DNA from 4 places in the Kineococcus sp. AC630 genome. Region 3 is predicted to be linked to each of the others. Evidence: riboswitches for the same ligand, from Rfam matches in the RefSeq annotation. Region 3 holds a riboswitch; each other region holds the start of a gene.

Region 1 (4,305 bases), on a different contig from region 3:
CTCCTCCTTGACGTGCAGGAAGCCGAGCAGCAGCAGGTCCACCCCGACGAGGCGGTAGGCCAGGATGCGGCGGGCGACCTCGTCGGGCGTCCCGACGAGGCCGGTGCGGAAACCGTCGTTGTACTGGACGAGGTCGCGGAACTCGCTGTCGGCCCACATGCCCTTGCCGTCCCTGGTGGAGTTCCCGGCCTCCTGGACGGCGGCGCCGAAACCTTCGACCTTGGTGCGGTCGGCCTTGGCGATGATCTCCTCGAGGACGGCCTCGGCCTCGTCGCGGGTGTCGCGGACGACGGCGAAACCGTTGAGGCCGAACCGCACCAAGCGGCCGTTGCCGGCGGCGAGGGCGCTGACCTCGCGCACCCCGGCGGCGGCGGCGGCGATCGACTTGCCGTTCATGAAGTACCAGTCGCTGACCCGGCCGGCCATCGCCTGCGCGGCCGTCGAGTTGCCGCCCTGGAACAGTTCCGGCTGCACCTTGGGCTGCGGGCGGAAGGTGATGTCCTCGGCGTTGAAGAACTCACCCTGCTGGCTGTAACCGTCCTCGGTCCACACCCCGCGCAGCAGGGCGATGAACTCCTCCGACTGGCGGTAGCGGTCGTCGTGCTCGTGCCAGGTGACCCCGAGCTGGGTCGCCTCGTTCTTGAACCAGCCGGAGACGACGTTCAGCGCGAGGCGGTTGTCGGTGAGTTCCTGGGTGGTCGCGGCGAACTTCGCGAGGACCCCGGGGTGCCAGAAGAAGGGGTGCACCGCGGCGATGACCTTGAGCTTCTGCGTCGCCAGCAGCAGGGCGAGGGAGAACGACGTCGACTCGTGCTGCGCGTCCGCCCCGTAGGAGGCGAGGTAGCGGACCTGGGTCAGGGCGTACTCGAAACCGACGCGTTCGGCGGCCTGGGCGACGGCGACGTTGTAGGCCGGGTCGTGGCTGGTGCGCTGCTCGATCGTGGAGACGACCAGGCCGCCCGACACGTTCGGGACCCAGTAGGCGAACTTCAGGGGCTCGTTCACGGACATGGTGGTGCTCCTCCATCGGTCCTGGCGGTAGCACCCGGGCTCGGGTTGCTGCGGCGTCGTCGAGCCAGATCTCTCGGCCGCTCTGGATGGTCCTGCGAACTGTAACGCCTCGTCGGCGGCCCCGCAGCGACTCGGGTCGGCCCGGCACCGGAGGGGTCCGGCGCAAGCCGTTGCGCACGAACGATTTCGAAGCCGGGTGCGGATATCCGGTACCTTCCCGAACCGCTTGACGGACCCCGGTTCGGCTGTCACTGTCGAATCAGGTCATGAGTGCCAGCGCGAAGCCCCGGCTCGCTGGTCGGCAACCCTCCTTCCGTCGTGGGGTGCTCCGGGTGATGACCCGACCCGCGGGTGTCGCGGGTAAGGACGTTGAAGGAGACGCACGTGTCCCACCAGACCTGTCGACGCTGAGCGTCCGCACTCCCTGCTGAACACCCCGGGCCACCCCGTCCGGCGGTCCCCCCTGCGCCGGTCCGCCCGACGCTCCCCCGCCGCGCCCTCGCGCGCCCCACGCCGCCCTGGAGACGACGTGATCGAGCCATGATCGAGCTGAGACAGCTCACCAAGACCTACGGGAGCACCACCGTCCTGGACCGCCTCGACCTGCTCGTCCCCGCCGGCAGCATCACCGCCGTCGTCGGGCCGAGCGGGGCCGGCAAGAGCACCCTCGCCCAGTGCGTGACCCTGCTGACCCGGCCCACGTCGGGTTCCGTGCTCGTCGGCGGCCAGGACCTCACCCACCTCGGGGAGGGACGGCTGCGCGAAGCCCGTCGCCGCATCGGCACGATCTTCCAGTCCGACGGGCTGCAGACCCGGCGCACCGCCGCCCAGAACGTCGAACTCCCGTTGCGCTACCTCGGGGTCGTCCCCCGCGAGCGGCGCGCCCGGGTCGCCGAGCTGCTGGAACGGGTGGGTCTGGCCGACCTGGCCGGGCGCTACCCGCACGAGCTCTCCGGCGGGCAGCGCCAGCGCGTCGGGATCGCCCGCGCCCTGGCTCTGCGTCCGAGCGTGCTGCTCTCCGACGAGGCGACCTCCGGGCTGGACCCGCGCTCGACGGCCTCGATCGTGGCGCTGCTGCGCGAACTGCGCGACGACCTCGGGCTGTCCATCCTGTTCATCACCCACGAGATGGACACGGTCGTCGAGGTCGCGGACTCCGTGGCCCGACTCGAGCACGGCCGCATCGTCGAGTCGGCGCTCCTGCTGGACGTCCTGCGCGACCCGGGGTCGCCGGTCGGGGCCGCGCTGCTGCCCCGACGGGCGGTCGCCACCGATCCCCGGCTCGTCACCTGGACGGTGCACTACCGCGGCGACGACGTGCCGGCGGACTGGCTGACCAGCACGGCCCGCGAACTCGGCCACGACCTCGCCCTGCTCGGCGCCTCCGTGAGTGCCGTCACGGGGCGGACCGTCGGGCACGCCACCCTCGGCGTCCCGGACTCGGTGGACCCCGCGCTGCTGATCGCCGCCCTCGAGCGACGGGGGCTGCACGCCCGCGCCGCCGAGGTGCCCTCGACCCTGGAGCTGGTCCCGTGAGCCCCGCCGCCCTCCCGCTGGCCTCGAACCTGGACACGCCCCTGCCAGAGATCCCGGCGCTCGTCCTGCCCGCCCTCGGCGACACGCTGCTGATGGTCGGCATCGTCATGGCCCTGGTCGTGCTGCTCGGGGTCCCGCTGGGGGTCCTGCTGCACAACCTCGCCCCGGACGGGTTGCTGGAGAACCGCCCGGCCCACCGCGTCCTCGGCTGGGTGGTCAGCACCGGGCGGTCCCTGCCGTTCCTCGTGCTGATGGCGGCGCTCGTGCCGTTCACCCGGTTCGTCACGGGTACGAACATCGGCATCCGGGCGGCCGTCGTGCCCATGGTCCTGGCCGGCACCGCGTTCTTCGCCCGCATCGTGGAGAACTCGCTGCGCTCGGTACCCCCGTCGGTGGTCGCCGTCGCGAAGGCCTCGGGAGCCTCTCCGCTGCAGGTCATCACGAGCGTGCAACTCTCCGAGGCGCTGCCCTCGATCATCGGCGGCCTCACCATCAACACCATCGCGATGATCGAGTACTCGGCCATCGCCGGGACGATCGGCGCCCCCGGGGTCGGCTACCTCGCCATCACCTACGGGTACCAGCGCTTCGACCACGCCGTGATGATCGCGACCATCGTCGTCCTCGTCGCCCTGGTCGCCTCCGTGCAACTCCTCGGTGACGCCCTGGCCCGCCTCGCGGACCCGCGGACCCGTCGCCGCAGCGCCACCCCCACGAACTCCCCCACCGCAGACCTGGAGAACTCCCTTGTCCACTGAGACCCGCCCCGACGCCAAACCCGCCGACGACCACGGTTTCGAGGTCCGCCGCCGACGCCTGTGGCCGTTCGTGGCCGGCGGTGCCGTCGTCCTGCTCGGGATCGCCGCCGCGGTCGTCGTGCCCCGTCTCGGCGGTGAGGACACCGCCAACACCCAGGCCGGCGCCACCCTCTACGTCGCGACCGCCGAGGGCAACGCCCGCGAGGAGGCCCTCATCGACTACATCGCGAAGGACGTCGCTCCCGCGCACGGCATCCACGTCGAGTTCAAGGCGCTGGCCGACAGCAACACCATCAACCGCGCGGTGAACGACGGCGAGGTCGCGGGCACGATCTACCAGCACAAGCTGTGGCTGGGTCAGGTCCTGCAGGCCAACCCGGGGTTCCAGGAGACCGCGGCGACGCCGGTCTTCCGGTGGGGTTTCGGCCTGTGGTCCTCGAAGTGGAAGACGCCGGCGGAGATCCCGCAGGGCGGCACGATCTCGTTGTACTCCGACCCGGCGAACGAGTCGCAGGGGTTGTTCGTCCTGGAGAAGGCGGGGCTCATCACCCTCAAGCCCGGGACGGACATCGGGACGGCGACCGTCGACGACATCGCCGAGAACCCCAAGGGCCTGCAGTTCACGCTGCTGGACTTCGGCGCGCAGTCCCGTGCGCTGCCCGACCTCGACGCCGCCGTCGGCTACACCGAGTACTACCTCGCGGCCAAGATCCCGATCGAGCAGCAGATCTTCGCCCCCGCCGCCCCGGACGAGTTCGCGGGTCAGCTCACGGTGGGCACGAAGTGGATCGACACCGACAACGTCAAGGCGCTCATCGCGACGTTCCAGGACCCGAAGGTCCAGGAGTACCTCTCGAACGACGCCGACGTGAAGGGTGTCCTGCTGCCCCTCGACGCCAGCTGAGGCAGACCCACAGCGGTGATGCACCCTTGCGGCGACACGCCGACGGCCACCGCCTGGACGTGGGCGTGTCGACGCGAGGCTGCAGAACTACTGCGG
Region 2 (4,305 bases), on a different contig from region 3:
GAAGCGGTCGGGGTGCAGCATGGTCAGCTCGTTGGCGCACCAGCCACCCATCGACAACCCGAGGGTGGCCCACGACCTCGCCTGCCTGCTCACCGCGTAGTGCTGTTCCACGTAGTCGGGGACGTCCTGGGAGAGCCAGGTCTCCAGCGCCGGTTGACCGGCTCCCGCGTCGACGCACTCCGTGTCGCGTCCGGCGGGGACCTCCAGCGTCGGGATGACCACCACGGACGCGGCCAGCTGGTGCGCGGTGACCGCGGCGTCCAGCGAGGGCAGCAGGTGCATCGCGTCGAGCCACTGCTCCGGGGTCCCCGGGTAGCCGTGGAAGGCCTCGATGACGGGGTACCCCCCGGCCGGGGCGGGGGTGGTGCCGTACCCGGTGGGCAGGACCACCAGGGCTTCGGCCGTGGTGGCGGAGCGGGGGCCGGGGACCTGGACCCGCCAGACCCTCCCGTCGTAGCCGTCGAGACGGACGGGGGCGGCCTCGGACGCCTGGGCGGTGGCCGACCCGCTGGCCTGCGTGGTCGTGACCACCTGCTGCGTCCCGAGGAGGTCCGCCCAGTCCGAGAACAGCCCGAACTGGGCGTTGACGACGAGGAAGACGGCCATGAGGACGCTCACGTTGACCCCGAGCAGGGCCACCGAGCGTCCCAGGAGGGCGAGGAACCCCCGCCGGGCCAGTCCCCGCCAGCAGACGACCAGCGCCACCGTGGCCACCACTGCGACGCCGATGGCGATCCACCTCGTCAGCGGATCGTCGAGACCCACCCCACACCCCCCGTGCCAGAACCGGCGCGTGGTGCGCCGGGACCACCATGGGTCACCACAGGCGGGGACGTGCCCTCTCTCAGCGATCTCCCGGCGAACCGGCAGCACCCTCCGAGCCTGCGAGCACGTCCAGCACGGCGTCCGCGATGGCCCGGTGCCCGGCGGCGTCGGGGTGGTCGCCGTCCGCGGCGAGCAGCGTCGTCGGGTCGCCGGTCCCGTCCGGGCCGTGGAACACCGGGCGCAGGTCCACGAAGAGCGCCTCGCTGCCCACCGCGACGGCGAGGCGGTCGTCGAAGGCGTCGGTGAGGGCGACCTGGTCGTGCAGCTCGGCGGGGGTGTACTCCTGCCGGGCGACCGCACCGTCCAGCCCGACCGCCCAGTAGTCGAGGACGACGACCCGGGCTCCGGTGGCGGTGAGCTCGTCGACGGTCCCCGCCAGCGTCGCCACCACCCGCTCGATCGTCGCGTCGGTGTCGACGGCCCCGGCGGTGGAGGTGGCGAGGTCGACCTGCTGCACGAGGTCGTTGGCCCCGGCCTGCAGGAGCACGACGTCCGGCGCACCGAGTCGGGGTCCCTCGTCCGCCGCGAGCCGGCGCAGGACGGAGTCGACGTCGGTCGACGTCGCCCCGCCGCTGGCCCGCTGCACCACGTCGGCCCCGCCTGCGGGCGCGAGACCGTCGGCGACCAGGTCCGGGAAGGGGGTGCAGCCGCAGACGTCTCCCGCCGGCACGGAGTCGCCCAGGGACAGCAGGCGCAGGGGCGCGGAGGACGAGGCGGCGTCGTCCGGCCCGGCGCAGGCGGCCGCGCAGACGGCCAGCAGGAGGGCGACGGTCCGGGAGGTGCGTGGGGAGCGGGCCCACGGGAAGCTCACCCGCCCACTGTGGCACCGGCTCGCGCCCCGCGCCCGGGACCGGGTCCCGGTTTGCCTGGCGCGCGCCCCCGTCGTAGGTTCGCCCCAGCCATCCAGAGCGACCGAGAGACCTGGCTCGTCGACGTCGCAGCAACCACCCCGCGGGGAAGGTGCTACCGCCAGGACCGATGGGAGAACCGTTCTGTGAGCACCGTGCACGACACCGTCCTCGCGACGCCCAGCGAACCCCTCGTCCGCCGCCGGGCGGCGCTGGGGAGCTTCGTCGGCACCACCATCGAGTGGTACGACTACTACCTCTACGGCACGGCCGCGGCGATCGTCCTCGGCCCGCTGTTCTTCCCGAACGTCGGTGGCGCCGTCGGCGTGATCGCCGCGTTCGCCACCTACGCCGTGGGTTTCGCCGCCCGACCCCTCGGCGGTGCGGTGGCCGGTCACATCGGCGACCGGGTGGGCCGCAAGGCGGTCCTCGTGGCCTCGTTGCTGGTCATGGGGATCTCCACGGCGGCCATCGGTCTGCTCCCCACCCACGACCGGATCGGGGTGTGGGCCCCGGTCCTGCTGGTCGCGGCGCGGCTGCTGCAGGGTTTCTCGGCCGGGGGTGAGTGGGGCGGGGCCGTCCTGCTGTCCGTCGAGCACGCCCCCACCGGCCGGCGCGGTCTGTTCGGCGCGATCCCGCAGATGGGTTCCGCGGCCGGCATGGTCCTGGCCAGCGGGGGTTTCTGGCTCACCCGCACCCTGACCTCGAGCGAGGACTTCCTCGCCTGGGGGTGGCGGATCCCCTTCCTGGCCAGCGCCGTGCTCGTCGTCGTCGGGTTGGTCATCCGCCTCAAGGTCACCGACTCCCCGGCGTTCACCGCGCTGCGCGAAGCCGACGCGACGTCGCGCCGACCGGTCGCCGAGGTGCTGGCGACGAACAAGCGCGGGGTGTTCCTGACGACCGGCATGCGGTTGGGCCAGAACGGCGCCTACGTCCTCTACACGGTGTTCGCGCTGAACTACCTGACCAACCACGTGCGCGAGGACGGGGCCGACGTCGGTCTGCTCGCCGTCCTCGTCGCCTCGGTCATCAGCCTCGCCGCCACGCCGTTGTGGGGTCTGCTCTCGGACCGGGTGGGCCGCAAACCCGTCTACCTGTTCGGGTCGGTCCTCACCGCGGTGTTCACGGTGCCCGCGTTCCTGCTGCTGGACACGGGGTCGACCGTCCTGATCGTGGGCGCGATGGTCATCGCGATCAACCTCGGTCACGACAGCCAGTACGGCGCTCAGGGCGCCTTCTTCGCCGAGCAGTTCGACAGCCGCACCCGCTACAGCGGTGCGTCCCTCGGGTACTCGATCGGCGCGGTCCTCGGCGGCGGTCTGACCCCGCTCATCGCGGCGTCCCTGCTGGCCGCGGGGAACGGTTCGCCCTGGATCGTCGCGGGGTACCTGAGCTTCCTCGCCGTCCTCACCACCATCGCGGCCGCGCTCACCCGCGAGACCGCGCACCGACCTCTGGAGGGACTGTCCCGTTGAGCCCGACACCGTTGCGCCTCAACGCCTTCGCCATGGCCTGCGTCGGCCACCAGGCCGCGGGGCTGTGGTCGCGACCGGAGGACCACAGCGCGGACTACCGGACCCTCGCCCACTGGACGAACCTCGCCCGCCTCCTCGAGCGCGGGGGTTTCGACGCGCTGTTCCTCGCCGACGTCCTCGGCACCTACGACGTCCACGGGGGATCGCGGGACGCGGCGGTCCGCGCCGCCGTGCAGGTTCCCGTCAACGACCCGCTCGCCGCGGTGTCGGCGATGGCCGCCGTCACCGAGGACCTGGGTTTCGGGCTCACCGTGACCACGACCTACGAACAGCCCTACTCCCTGGCCCGCCGCCTCACGACGCTGGACCACCTCACCGGCGGCCGCGTCGCGTGGAACGTGGTCACGGGCTACCTCGACTCGGCCGCGAAGAACCTGGGTCTCACCGCCCAGGTCGCCCACGACGAGCGCTACGAGGTCGCCGAGGAGTACCTGGAGGTCTGCTACAAGCTCTGGGAGGGTTCCTGGGAGGACGACGCCGTCGTCCGCGACGCCGGGCGCGGGATCTACGCCGACCCGGCCAAGGTCCACGACATCGACCACCACGGGAAGTACTTCGACGTCCCCGGCGCGTTCCTCTGCGAACCCTCGCCGCAGCGGACACCGGTCATCTTCCAGGCGGGTTCCTCGCCCCGCGGGCAGGAGTTCGCGGCCCGGCACGCGGAGTGCGTGTTCATCATCGCGCCGACCGCGAAGATCGCCCGCAGGTCCGTCGACTCCCTGCGCGAACAGGTCGAACGCGCCGGCCGTGACCCGCGGTCGGTGCAGGTCCTCGCCGGCCTCACCACGGTCGTCCGCAGCAGCGACGAGGAGGCGCGCGCGCTGCTCGCCGACTACCGCGAGCACGCCAGCCGCGAGGCCGCCCTCGCGTTGTTCGGGGGGTGGACGGGGGTCGACCTCGCCGGTCGCGCCGCCGACGAGACCCTGCAGCACGTGACCACCGACGCGAACCGGTCCGCCCTCTCGAGCTTCACGAACGATCCCGACCGGGAGTGGACGATCGACGACCTCGCGCAGTTCGTCTCGGTGGGGGGTCGGGGTCCGGTCCTCGCGGGTTCCCCGCAGACGGTCGCCGACCACCTCGAGGAGTTCGCGGCG
Region 3 (4,305 bases):
CGCGTAGTGGCGGTTCGCGATGCGCGCCCCGCTGCCCGGGGAGAGCGAGGTGATGAACCCCTCGGTGACCCCGGCCGCGGCGAGGCCGGCCTTGAGGTTGGCGATGTCGGAGGCGATGGCCGCCTGACCGGTGTAGGCCAGCGGCCCGACCGTCGCGGGGAACGCGGTGGCGTTCTTGCCCGTCGAGATCCCCGACGCCGGGTCCTGGTAGGCCTCGCGGAACGTCACCCAGTCGCGTCGGTCGGGGAAGCTGGTCAACCGCACGTGGCCGGGTTCGGAGCGCACGACGGGCTGGGTGAACAGGTCCTCGCCGGTGACCTCGAGCCCCGACACCCGCTGGAAGGAGTAGGACCACCAGGCGCCGTAGTCGACGGCGCTGGACATGGCCTTGCCGTACTCGCCGTCACCGACGATGGTGACGCCGAGGGCCTCCTGGCGCTTCACCAGGTCCACGACCGCGTCGGTCAGCAGGGCGTCGAACTCAGGGGTGCGTTCGAGGGTGAAACCGTCGTCGCCGATGCGGCGGGCCTCGTTCGCGGCGATGAGTTCCGGGGTGCGGGGCAGGCTCCCGGCGTGGGAGACGGGGATCTGACGCTTGGTCACAGGGGTTCTCCGATCAGGGTTTCGCGCGCAACGCGCGGTCGAGGTCTTCCAGCAGGTCGTCGGGGTCCTCCAGGCCCACCGACAACCGCAACACCCCGTCGGTCAGGCCGATGGCGACACGGCCTTCGGCGCCCAGACGACGGTGCGTCGTCGTGGCGGGGTGGGTGGCGAGCGACTTGGCGTCGCCGAGGTTGTTGGAGATGTCCACGATCCGCAGGGCGTCGAGGACCTCGAAGGCGCGGTCCTTGCCGCGCCCCTGCGGGGCGTCGAGCTCGAACGTGAGGACCGTCCCGCCGAGTTCCATCTGCCGCTTCGCCAGGTCGAACTGCGGGTGGCTGGCCAGCATCGGGTGGCGGACCCAGCGCACCCCCGGGGACTGCTCCAGGTGCTCCGCGAGGCGCAGGGTGGTGGCCGCCGCGTGCCGCACCCGCAGGCTCATGGTCTCCAGGCCCTTCGCCAGGGTCCACGCGTTGAACGGGCTGAGCGTCGGCCCGGTGTGCCGGGTGAGTTCGCGGAACCTGCCGTCGATGAACTCCGAGGTCCCGAGGACCGCTCCGCCCATCACCCGGCCCTGGCCGTCGATGTGCTTGGTCGCGGAGTACACGACGACGTCGGCCCCGAACTCCAGCGGGTGCTGGCCGACGGGACTGGCGAAGGCGTTGTCGACCACGACGGTCGCCCCCGCGGCGTGCGCGAGGTCGCTCACCGCGGCGATGTCGACGAGGGTCTGCATGGGGTTTGCCGGGGTCTCGAAGAACACCGCCTGCGCCGGGGTCGAGAGCGCGCGTTCCCACTGCGCCAGGTCCTCGCCGTCGACGAACTCCGTCGTGACGCCCCACCGGGGGAGGATCTCGTCGAGGATCACGAAGCAGGAGCCGAAGAGGCTCCGCGCCGCCACCACCCGGTCACCCGCGCCGAGGAGCGCGGCGAGCGCGTAGAACACCGCGGACATCCCGCTGGCGAGGCCGTAGCAGGCCTGCGCCCCTTCCAGCTGCCGCAGCCGTTCCGTGAACACCGACACCGTCGGGTTCCCGTAGCGGGAGTAGACGTAGCGGTCGACGTCGCCCGCGAACGCGGCCTCGGCGTCGGCCGCGGTCGCGTAGGTGTACCCCGACGTGAGGTACATGGCCTCGGCGGTCTCCTCGAACTGCGACCGCACCAGGCCGCCGCGGACGGCGGTGGTGTCCGGGCGCCAGCCCTCGCTCACGACTGGCGCCAGGGCAGACCCGCCGCGCGCCAACCCACCGCACCGCGGTGACCGGCGTCGTCCAGCGGACCCTCGAACCCTTCGAGGACGTTGTAGCTGGGCGCGATCCCGGCGGCGGTGGCGGCCTCGGCCGCACCGACGGAACGCTGCCCGGAGCGGCACAGGAACACGACGGGGGCGCCCGCACCCGGGGTGATCCCCGCGGCGGCGAGTTCGGCCAGGAAGCGCGGCGGGTCGACCGGGAGCCAGGACACGAGGACCGGCTCCCGGCCGGTCCCGCTGGTGTCGGGAACCCCGACGAAACGCCATTCGGCGTCGGTGCGGACGTCCACGAGGACCGCGTCCGGGGTGTCCCGGACCAGGTCGAAGGCCTCACGCGGGGTGAGGTCGCCGGCGTAACCCACTCTTTCCTCCCATCGGTCCTGGCATGAGCACCCTCCCCGCCGGTGAGGGCGTGGGGGTTGCTGCGGCGTCGACGAGCCAGGTCTCTCGGCCGCTCTGGATGGTCCCGTCAGCGTAGGGCATCGCGACGAGGGGCAGGACGGGTGGAGCATCGTGGGTGGTTACTCCTCGGTGTGGCCGAGGTCCAGGTCGGGCAGCGTGCGGACCCACGGGTCCGCGGCGGCGTCGAGTTCCAGGACCGTCACGTCGTTGGTCCCCGCCCGCAGGACCGGCCCCGGGACGTAGAGCGTCCGCTGCGGTCCGCGCCGCCAGTAGCGCCCCAGGCAGAACCCGTTGACCCAGACGACCCCGCGCCCCCAGCCGGCCGTGTCGAGGAAGAGGTCGACGGGCTCCGCCACCTCCAGCTCCGCGCGGGCGAGCACCGGCCCGGCGAGGAACGTCACCGCACCCGTCCGCCCCGCCGGGGCGGCTGCCAGCCGGTCCGGGTCCAGCGCCTGCACCCGGAGGTCGCGCACCGCCGCGTCCCCGACGCGGACGGGGCCGACGACGCCCTTGGGCTCGCCGAGGCGCGGACCGTAGTTCACCCGGCCCGCGTCCTCGAGGAGCAGGTCGAGCCGGGTGCCGGCGGGGTGCGGCGGGAGGGCGAGCGTGGTGTCGTGGTCCTCCCGGAACAGGGTGCCCAGCCGCACTCCGTCGAGCAGCACGGTGAGGCGGTCGCGCACCTCGGCCACGTGCAGGACGGTCGGCCCCGGGGATCCGGGCGAGGTGGCGCTGACCCACGCGAAGGGGGCGGGCACCCCGCTCTCCGTCGCCAGGTCGTCGAGGAACGGGACCTCCTCCCCCGCCACCGGCTCGAGACCGTCCACGGCCTTCGCCAGCGGGAGCGCACCGACGAGCGGAGCCCGCAGGACCGGCGCCGGCCGCGCCGGCGGCGGGACGTCGGCACCGAGTTCGACGTACCCGCCGAGTACCTCGCGGAACGCCCAGTACTTCGGCGTGGGCCGGCCGGCCTCGTCGAGGAGCGCGTCGTAGTCGTAGGACGTCGTCGTCGCCTGGTAGGTGCCCTTGTCGTTGGCGCCGCTGGTGAACCCGAAGTTCGTGCCCCCGTGCACGACGTAGACGTTCACCCCGGCACCGCGTTCCAGCATCGTCGTCAGTTCGGCGACGGCCGCCTCCGGGGGCGTCGTCCGGTGGTGGGAACCCCAGTGGTCGAACCAGCCGACCCAGAACTCCGAGCAGACCAGCGGTCCCTCGGGCTGGTGGCGGCGCAGGGTGTCCAACCGCTCGGCCGCCCGGCCGCCGAAGGACCCCGTCGTCAGCAGTCCGGACAGGGTCCCCGCGGCCAGCATCTCGTCGGTGGGCTGGTCGACGGTCGTCAGCGGCACGGTGATCCCGCAGCGGCGCGTGGTGGCCACCAGGTGTTCCAGGTAGGCGGTCCGGGCGGCGCTGTCCGTTGCGGCGCTGTCGGTCTCGCGGGCCGTCGCGTACGCGCCGTACTCGTTCTCCACCTGGACCAGGACGACGCGTCCGCCCCGGTCGGCCTGCCGGGGAGCGACGACCTCGTAGACCCGGGTCAGGAACTCGTCGACGGCCTCGAGGTAGTCCGGGTCGTCGATGCGCAGCCGGACCCCGGAACGGGTGAGCCAGACCGGCAACCCGCCGTTGGACCACTCGGCGCAGATGTAGGGGCCCGGCCGGACGACCACGTCGAGGTCCTCCGCGGCCGCCGCGTCGAGGAACCCCGCGAGGTCGCAGGAGCCGTCGGTGCGGAACTCCCCGCGCCGTGGGGCGTGCAGGTCCCACGGCACGTAGGTCTCCACCGTGTTCAACCCGAGCTGGCGCACCGACCGCAACCGGTCGCGCCAGTGGTCGGGGTGGATGCGGAAGTAGTGCAGCGCACCGGACAGCAACCGGTGGGGACGCCCGTCGGCGAGGAACCCCTCCGGCCCGAGGGTCAGAGCGGAGGTGCGGGCGGTGGGGTTCACGTCGACTCCTGTGCTGGGCCGGCGCCCTCGCCGGTGCGGGAGGCCACCGTAACCCCCGGGGGTCCGCGCCGGAGCGGGGTCAGTCCTCGACGAGGAAGCGGTGCATGA
Region 4 (4,305 bases), on a different contig from region 3:
GACGAGCCGTTCGCGCAACGCCTCCTCGTGCGCCTCGAGCGCTCCGGGGGCCAGCGTGGCGAGCGTGCTGCAGGCCTGGGCGAGGGCGACGGCGCCGAGCACGTTCGGGGAACCCGCCTCGTGGCGGTCGGGCCCGGTGGCCCACCGCACCGCGTCGTGGCGCACGTCGAGGGTGGCGCCCCCACCCGCGAGGTAGGGATCGGCGGCGTCGAGCCAGTCGCGACGACCGACGAGCGCGCCCGCCCCGTAGGGGGCGTAGAGCTTGTGCCCGGACAGCGCGATCCAGTCGATCCCGTCGCGACCGAGGTCCACCCTGCGGTGGGGGAGCAGTTGCGCCCCGTCGACGGCGATGCGGGCGCCGGCCGCGTGCGCGGCCCGGGCCAGCCGGCGCAGCGGCAGGACCTCACCGGTCACGTTGGAGGCACCGGCGACGGCCAGCAGCGCGTACCCGCCGCGGGCGAGCTCGGCCTCCAGCAGCGTCGCGGTCTCCTCCGCGTCCGACCCGCCGCGCAGGACCGTGGTCAGGGCTGACCGCTGCCAGGACAACAGGTTCGCGTGGTGCTCGACGTCGGCCACCAGGACCCTGGAGCCCTGCGGGACGGCCCGGGCGAGCAGGTCGAGCGCGTCGGTCGTGCTCCGGGTGAAGACGACGACGTCGTCGGGGCGCGCCCCCAGGAAGGTCCCGACCTCGGCCCGGGCCTGCTCGAACAGGGCGGTGGAGACGCGTGAGAGGTACCCGGCGCCGCGGTGGACGCTGGCGTAGTGGGGGAGGACCTGGGCGACGCGGGTGGCGACGGAGACGAGGGCGGGCGCGCTCGCGGCGTTGTCCAGGTTCGCGTAGGTGGTCGACCCGCCCTGGGCGAGCGGGACGCGGGTGTCCCTGCCGACCACGGGCAGCAGCGGTGCGACGGGCGCCGGGCAGCGGAGGGGGGAGAGGGTGCTGAGCGTCACGAGGAGTCTCCTGGAGGAACTGGACCCTGCCGGGAGGACCGGGATCACCCCGGCGAGGTCCGCGCTTGCCGGCGCCACTGCGGCGTCGACCAGGTCGTCACCCGGGGCACCCCGCCGCGGAGGGAGGGTTGCCGGCCAGCGAGCCGGGGCTTGTCGCTGGCGCTCATGACCTGCGCTGAGGTTGCCACGTCGGACCCCGCTGAGCAAGATCGGCGTGTCGCGAACCCGTCGGAACTCCGCCAGAACCCCACGTGTCGGGTAGTTCCCCCGTTCGGGGGAACCCCGGAACAGCACTTGTGGATCGCGTCGACCCCGGTCTACATTCGGTGAACACCATCCAGAGCGGCCGAGAGTCCTGGCTCGACGACGCCGCAGCAACCCCCCGAGCCCGGGCGAGGGTGCTAAAGCCAGGCCGATGGAGTTCGTGATGCGCCCCACCGATGTCCCTGACGCGTACCCGGTTCCGGACCGGGGCCGGCCGCGATGACGCTGGCTCCCCTCGTCGCCGCCGCGACCGGGAGGCCCACCGTCAGTTTCGAACTCTTCCCGCCCCGTTCCGAGAACGGGCGGGAGTCGCTGTGGCGCAGGCTCTCCGATCTCCTCGACACGCACCCCGACTTCGTCTCCGTCACCTTCGGGGCAGCCGGCGCGACGAAGGGACCGAGCCGGGAGCTGCTGGCCCACGTCCTGGGTTCGACGGCCGTGCCGGCGATGGCCCACCTGACGTGCGTGGGGTCCTCGCGACGTGAGGTCGTGGAACTCGCCAGCGAGTTCCTCGACGCCGGTGTCCGCAACGTCCTCGCGCTGCGGGGCGACCCGCCGGTCGGGAGCGCGGACTGGACCCCGCACCCGGACGGTCTGGCGACCGCGCGGGACCTGGTGGAACTCCTCCAGGTCGCCGACCGGCGGCGCTCCGCGCTGCGGGGCGGTCGCGTCCCCGTCGACGAGGGTCCCCTGACCCTCGCCGTGGCGGCCTTCCCCCGCGGTCGCGACGCGGAACTGGCGGCCCTGCGCGCCAAGCAGGACGCCGGTGCGCACTTCGCGATCTGCCAGGTGACGTTCTCGGTCGACGAGTACGCCACCTTCGTGCGCCGGGCGCGCGCCGCCGGGGTGAGCATCCCGCTGCTGCCGGGCATCGCCGTGACGGACGACGCCCGCCGGTTGCAGCGCATCGGTGAGCTGGCCGGTGTCCCGGCCCCGGAACAGCTGCTCGCGGCGCTCGACACCGACGACACCGCCCAGCGCCGCCGGGCGTCGACGGCGTTCTCGTCGGGACTCGCGGCGGGACTGCTCGACGCCGGCGCCCCCGGACTGCACCTCTACACGTTCAACGCGGCGGAACCCGCGCTCGACCTGCTCGACCACCTGAACCTGCCCCGATCCACCCAGAGCCGCATCGCTGCGGTAGGAGGTCCCACCCCGTGAGCACCGAGAACTTCCCCACCTGGACCGCCACCGTCCTCGGCTACCCGCGCATCGGCGCCGACCGCGAGGCCAAGAAGGCCCTCGAGGCCCTGTGGGCCGGTCGCGCCGACCTCGCCACCACCGAGGCCGCCCTGGCCGGGGTTCGTGCCGCCACGGTCCGCCGGCTGAACTCCCTCGGCCTGCCGGCGCACGACGCGTCGATCCCGTCCGCGTTCTCGGCCTACGACCAGGTGCTCGACGCCGCCGTCGCCGTCGGCGCCGTCCCGCCGCGCTTCGCCGACGTCGTGGGCGAGGACGGCCGCGTCGACCTCGTGGGGTACTCCACGATCGCCCGCGGTCGCGGTGCGGACGCCCCGCTGGAGATGACGAAGTGGTTCGACACCAACTACCACTACCTCGTTCCCGAGATCTCGCCGTCGACGACCTTCCGGTTCGCCGACGACCGTGGGGTGCGGGAGTTCGCCGAGGCGCTCTCCGACGGGTTCCTGACCCGTCCCGTCGTGGTCGGGCCCGTGACGTTCCTGCTGCTGGCCAAGGCGGCCGACGACGCCCCGGCGGGTTTCGCCCCGATCTCCCGGCTCGACGACCTGCTCGGCGCCTACGAGGAACTCCTCGCCGCCTACGCGGCCGCGGGGGCGGAGTGGCTGCAGCTGGACGAACCGGCGCTGGTCAGCGACTCCGCGACGAACGGCGTCGAGGGTCTCGCCGACCTCGTCCGTCGCGCCTACGACCGCCTCGCGGCGCTCGAGGGCCGTCCGCGCCTGCTGGTCGCGACGCCCTACGGCGACCCGGGTGACCTCCTGGAACCCCTGGCCGCCACGGCGGTCGAGGGTCTCGCCCTCGACCTCGTCCGCGGCGCGACGCCGGCGCGTCCGGAACTGCTGCACGGCAAGACGGTCGTCGGCGGGGTCGTGGACGGTCACAACGTCTGGCGGGTCGACCTCGTCGAGGCGCTGGCCCGGCTGCGGACCCTCGAGGGTTCCGCCGCCCACGTCGTCGCGGGGACGTCCACCTCGCTGCTGCACGTCCCGCACGACGTGACCCGCGAGACCACCCTCGACGAGCGCCTGCGCGGCTGGCTCGCGTTCGCCGACCAGAAGGTCGCCGAGGTCGTCGTCCTGGGCAAGGCGCTGGGGGACGCAGCGGCGGTGCAGGAGGAACTGACCGCGTCGGCGCAGGCCCGGGCCGACCGCGTCGGCGCCCCCGGCGTGGTGCGTCCCGAGGTGCGCGACCGGCTCGGAGCGCTGACCCCGGAGGCCTTCGGGCGCAGCGACTACGCCGTGCGCCGCCTCGCCCAGGAACAGGCGCTGGGTCTGCCGGCGCTGCCGACGACGACGATCGGCTCGTTCCCGCAGACGGGCGAGATCCGCAAGGCGCGCGCCGCGTGGACGCGCGGAGACCTCGCGACGGCCGCCTACGAGGAGTTCCTCAAGGCGGAGATCGACCGCGTCGTGGACCTGCAGGAGGAACTGGGCCTCGACGTCGTCGTGCACGGGGAACCCGAGCGCAACGACATGGTCCAGTACTTCGCCGAGCAGCTCGACGGGTTCGCCGTCACCGCCCACGGCTGGGTCCAGTCCTACGGGTCGCGCTGCGTGCGCCCGCCCATCCTCTGGGGTGACGTCGTCCGTCCGGCGCCGATCACGGTGCCCTGGAGCCGGTACACGAAGACACGCACGACGAAGCCCGTCAAGGGCATGCTGACCGGCCCGGTGACGATCCTCGCCTGGTCCTTCGTCCGTGACGACCAGCCGCTGGGCGACACCGCCCGCCAGGTCGCCCTGGCGCTGCGCGACGAGGTCAGCGACCTCGAGGCCGCCGGCATCGGGATCGTCCAGGTCGACGAACCCGCTCTGCGGGAGCTGCTGCCCCTGCGCACCCAGGACCAGCCCGCCTACCTGGACTGGTCGGTGAACTCGTTCCGCCTGG

The links. A riboswitch is a leader RNA that binds a small molecule or an ion and turns the genes downstream of it on or off. The one in region 3 is predicted to bind S-adenosylmethionine.
Region 1: another riboswitch for S-adenosylmethionine. It lies ahead of AC0I8G_RS02865 (methionine ABC transporter ATP-binding protein); the one in region 3 lies ahead of AC0I8G_RS11525 (rhodanese-like domain-containing protein).
Region 2: another riboswitch for S-adenosylmethionine. It lies ahead of AC0I8G_RS01985 (MFS transporter); the one in region 3 lies ahead of AC0I8G_RS11525 (rhodanese-like domain-containing protein).
Region 4: another riboswitch for S-adenosylmethionine. It lies ahead of AC0I8G_RS01195 (methylenetetrahydrofolate reductase); the one in region 3 lies ahead of AC0I8G_RS11525 (rhodanese-like domain-containing protein).

Annotation. Positions count from the first base shown of each region.
Region 1 is NZ_CEEDMJ010000002.1:189,523-193,827, reverse strand. Features, by position in the region: gene sfnG (dimethylsulfone monooxygenase SfnG) at 1-1,011, opposite strand, end outside; SAM riboswitch class I at 1,021-1,104, opposite strand; SAM riboswitch class IV at 1,274-1,384, shown strand; gene AC0I8G_RS02865 (methionine ABC transporter ATP-binding protein) at 1,552-2,547, shown strand; gene AC0I8G_RS02860 (methionine ABC transporter permease) at 2,544-3,305, shown strand; gene AC0I8G_RS02855 (MetQ/NlpA family ABC transporter substrate-binding protein) at 3,295-4,209, shown strand; gene AC0I8G_RS02850 (DUF3017 domain-containing protein) at 4,297-4,305, opposite strand, start outside.
Region 2 is NZ_CEEDMJ010000002.1:27,512-31,816, forward strand. Features, by position in the region: gene AC0I8G_RS01975 (alpha/beta hydrolase) at 1-765, opposite strand, end outside; gene AC0I8G_RS01980 (SGNH/GDSL hydrolase family protein) at 845-1,636, opposite strand; SAM riboswitch class I at 1,722-1,810, shown strand; gene AC0I8G_RS01985 (MFS transporter) at 1,820-3,148, shown strand; gene AC0I8G_RS01990 (LLM class flavin-dependent oxidoreductase) at 3,145-4,305, shown strand, end outside.
Region 3 is NZ_CEEDMJ010000009.1:126,256-130,560, forward strand. Features, by position in the region: gene AC0I8G_RS11515 (cobalamin-independent methionine synthase II family protein) at 1-603, opposite strand, end outside; gene AC0I8G_RS11520 (O-succinylhomoserine sulfhydrylase) at 617-1,810, opposite strand; gene AC0I8G_RS11525 (rhodanese-like domain-containing protein) at 1,807-2,214, opposite strand; SAM riboswitch class I at 2,221-2,319, opposite strand; gene AC0I8G_RS11530 (glycoside hydrolase family 35 protein) at 2,374-4,197, opposite strand; gene AC0I8G_RS11535 (GNAT family N-acetyltransferase) at 4,277-4,305, opposite strand, start outside.
Region 4 is NZ_CEEDMJ010000001.1:250,981-255,285, reverse strand. Features, by position in the region: gene AC0I8G_RS01200 (aminotransferase class V-fold PLP-dependent enzyme) at 1-951, opposite strand, end outside; SAM riboswitch class IV at 1,008-1,122, opposite strand; SAM riboswitch class I at 1,282-1,373, shown strand; gene AC0I8G_RS01195 (methylenetetrahydrofolate reductase) at 1,435-2,376, shown strand; gene metE (5-methyltetrahydropteroyltriglutamate--homocysteine S-methyltransferase) at 2,373-4,305, shown strand, end outside.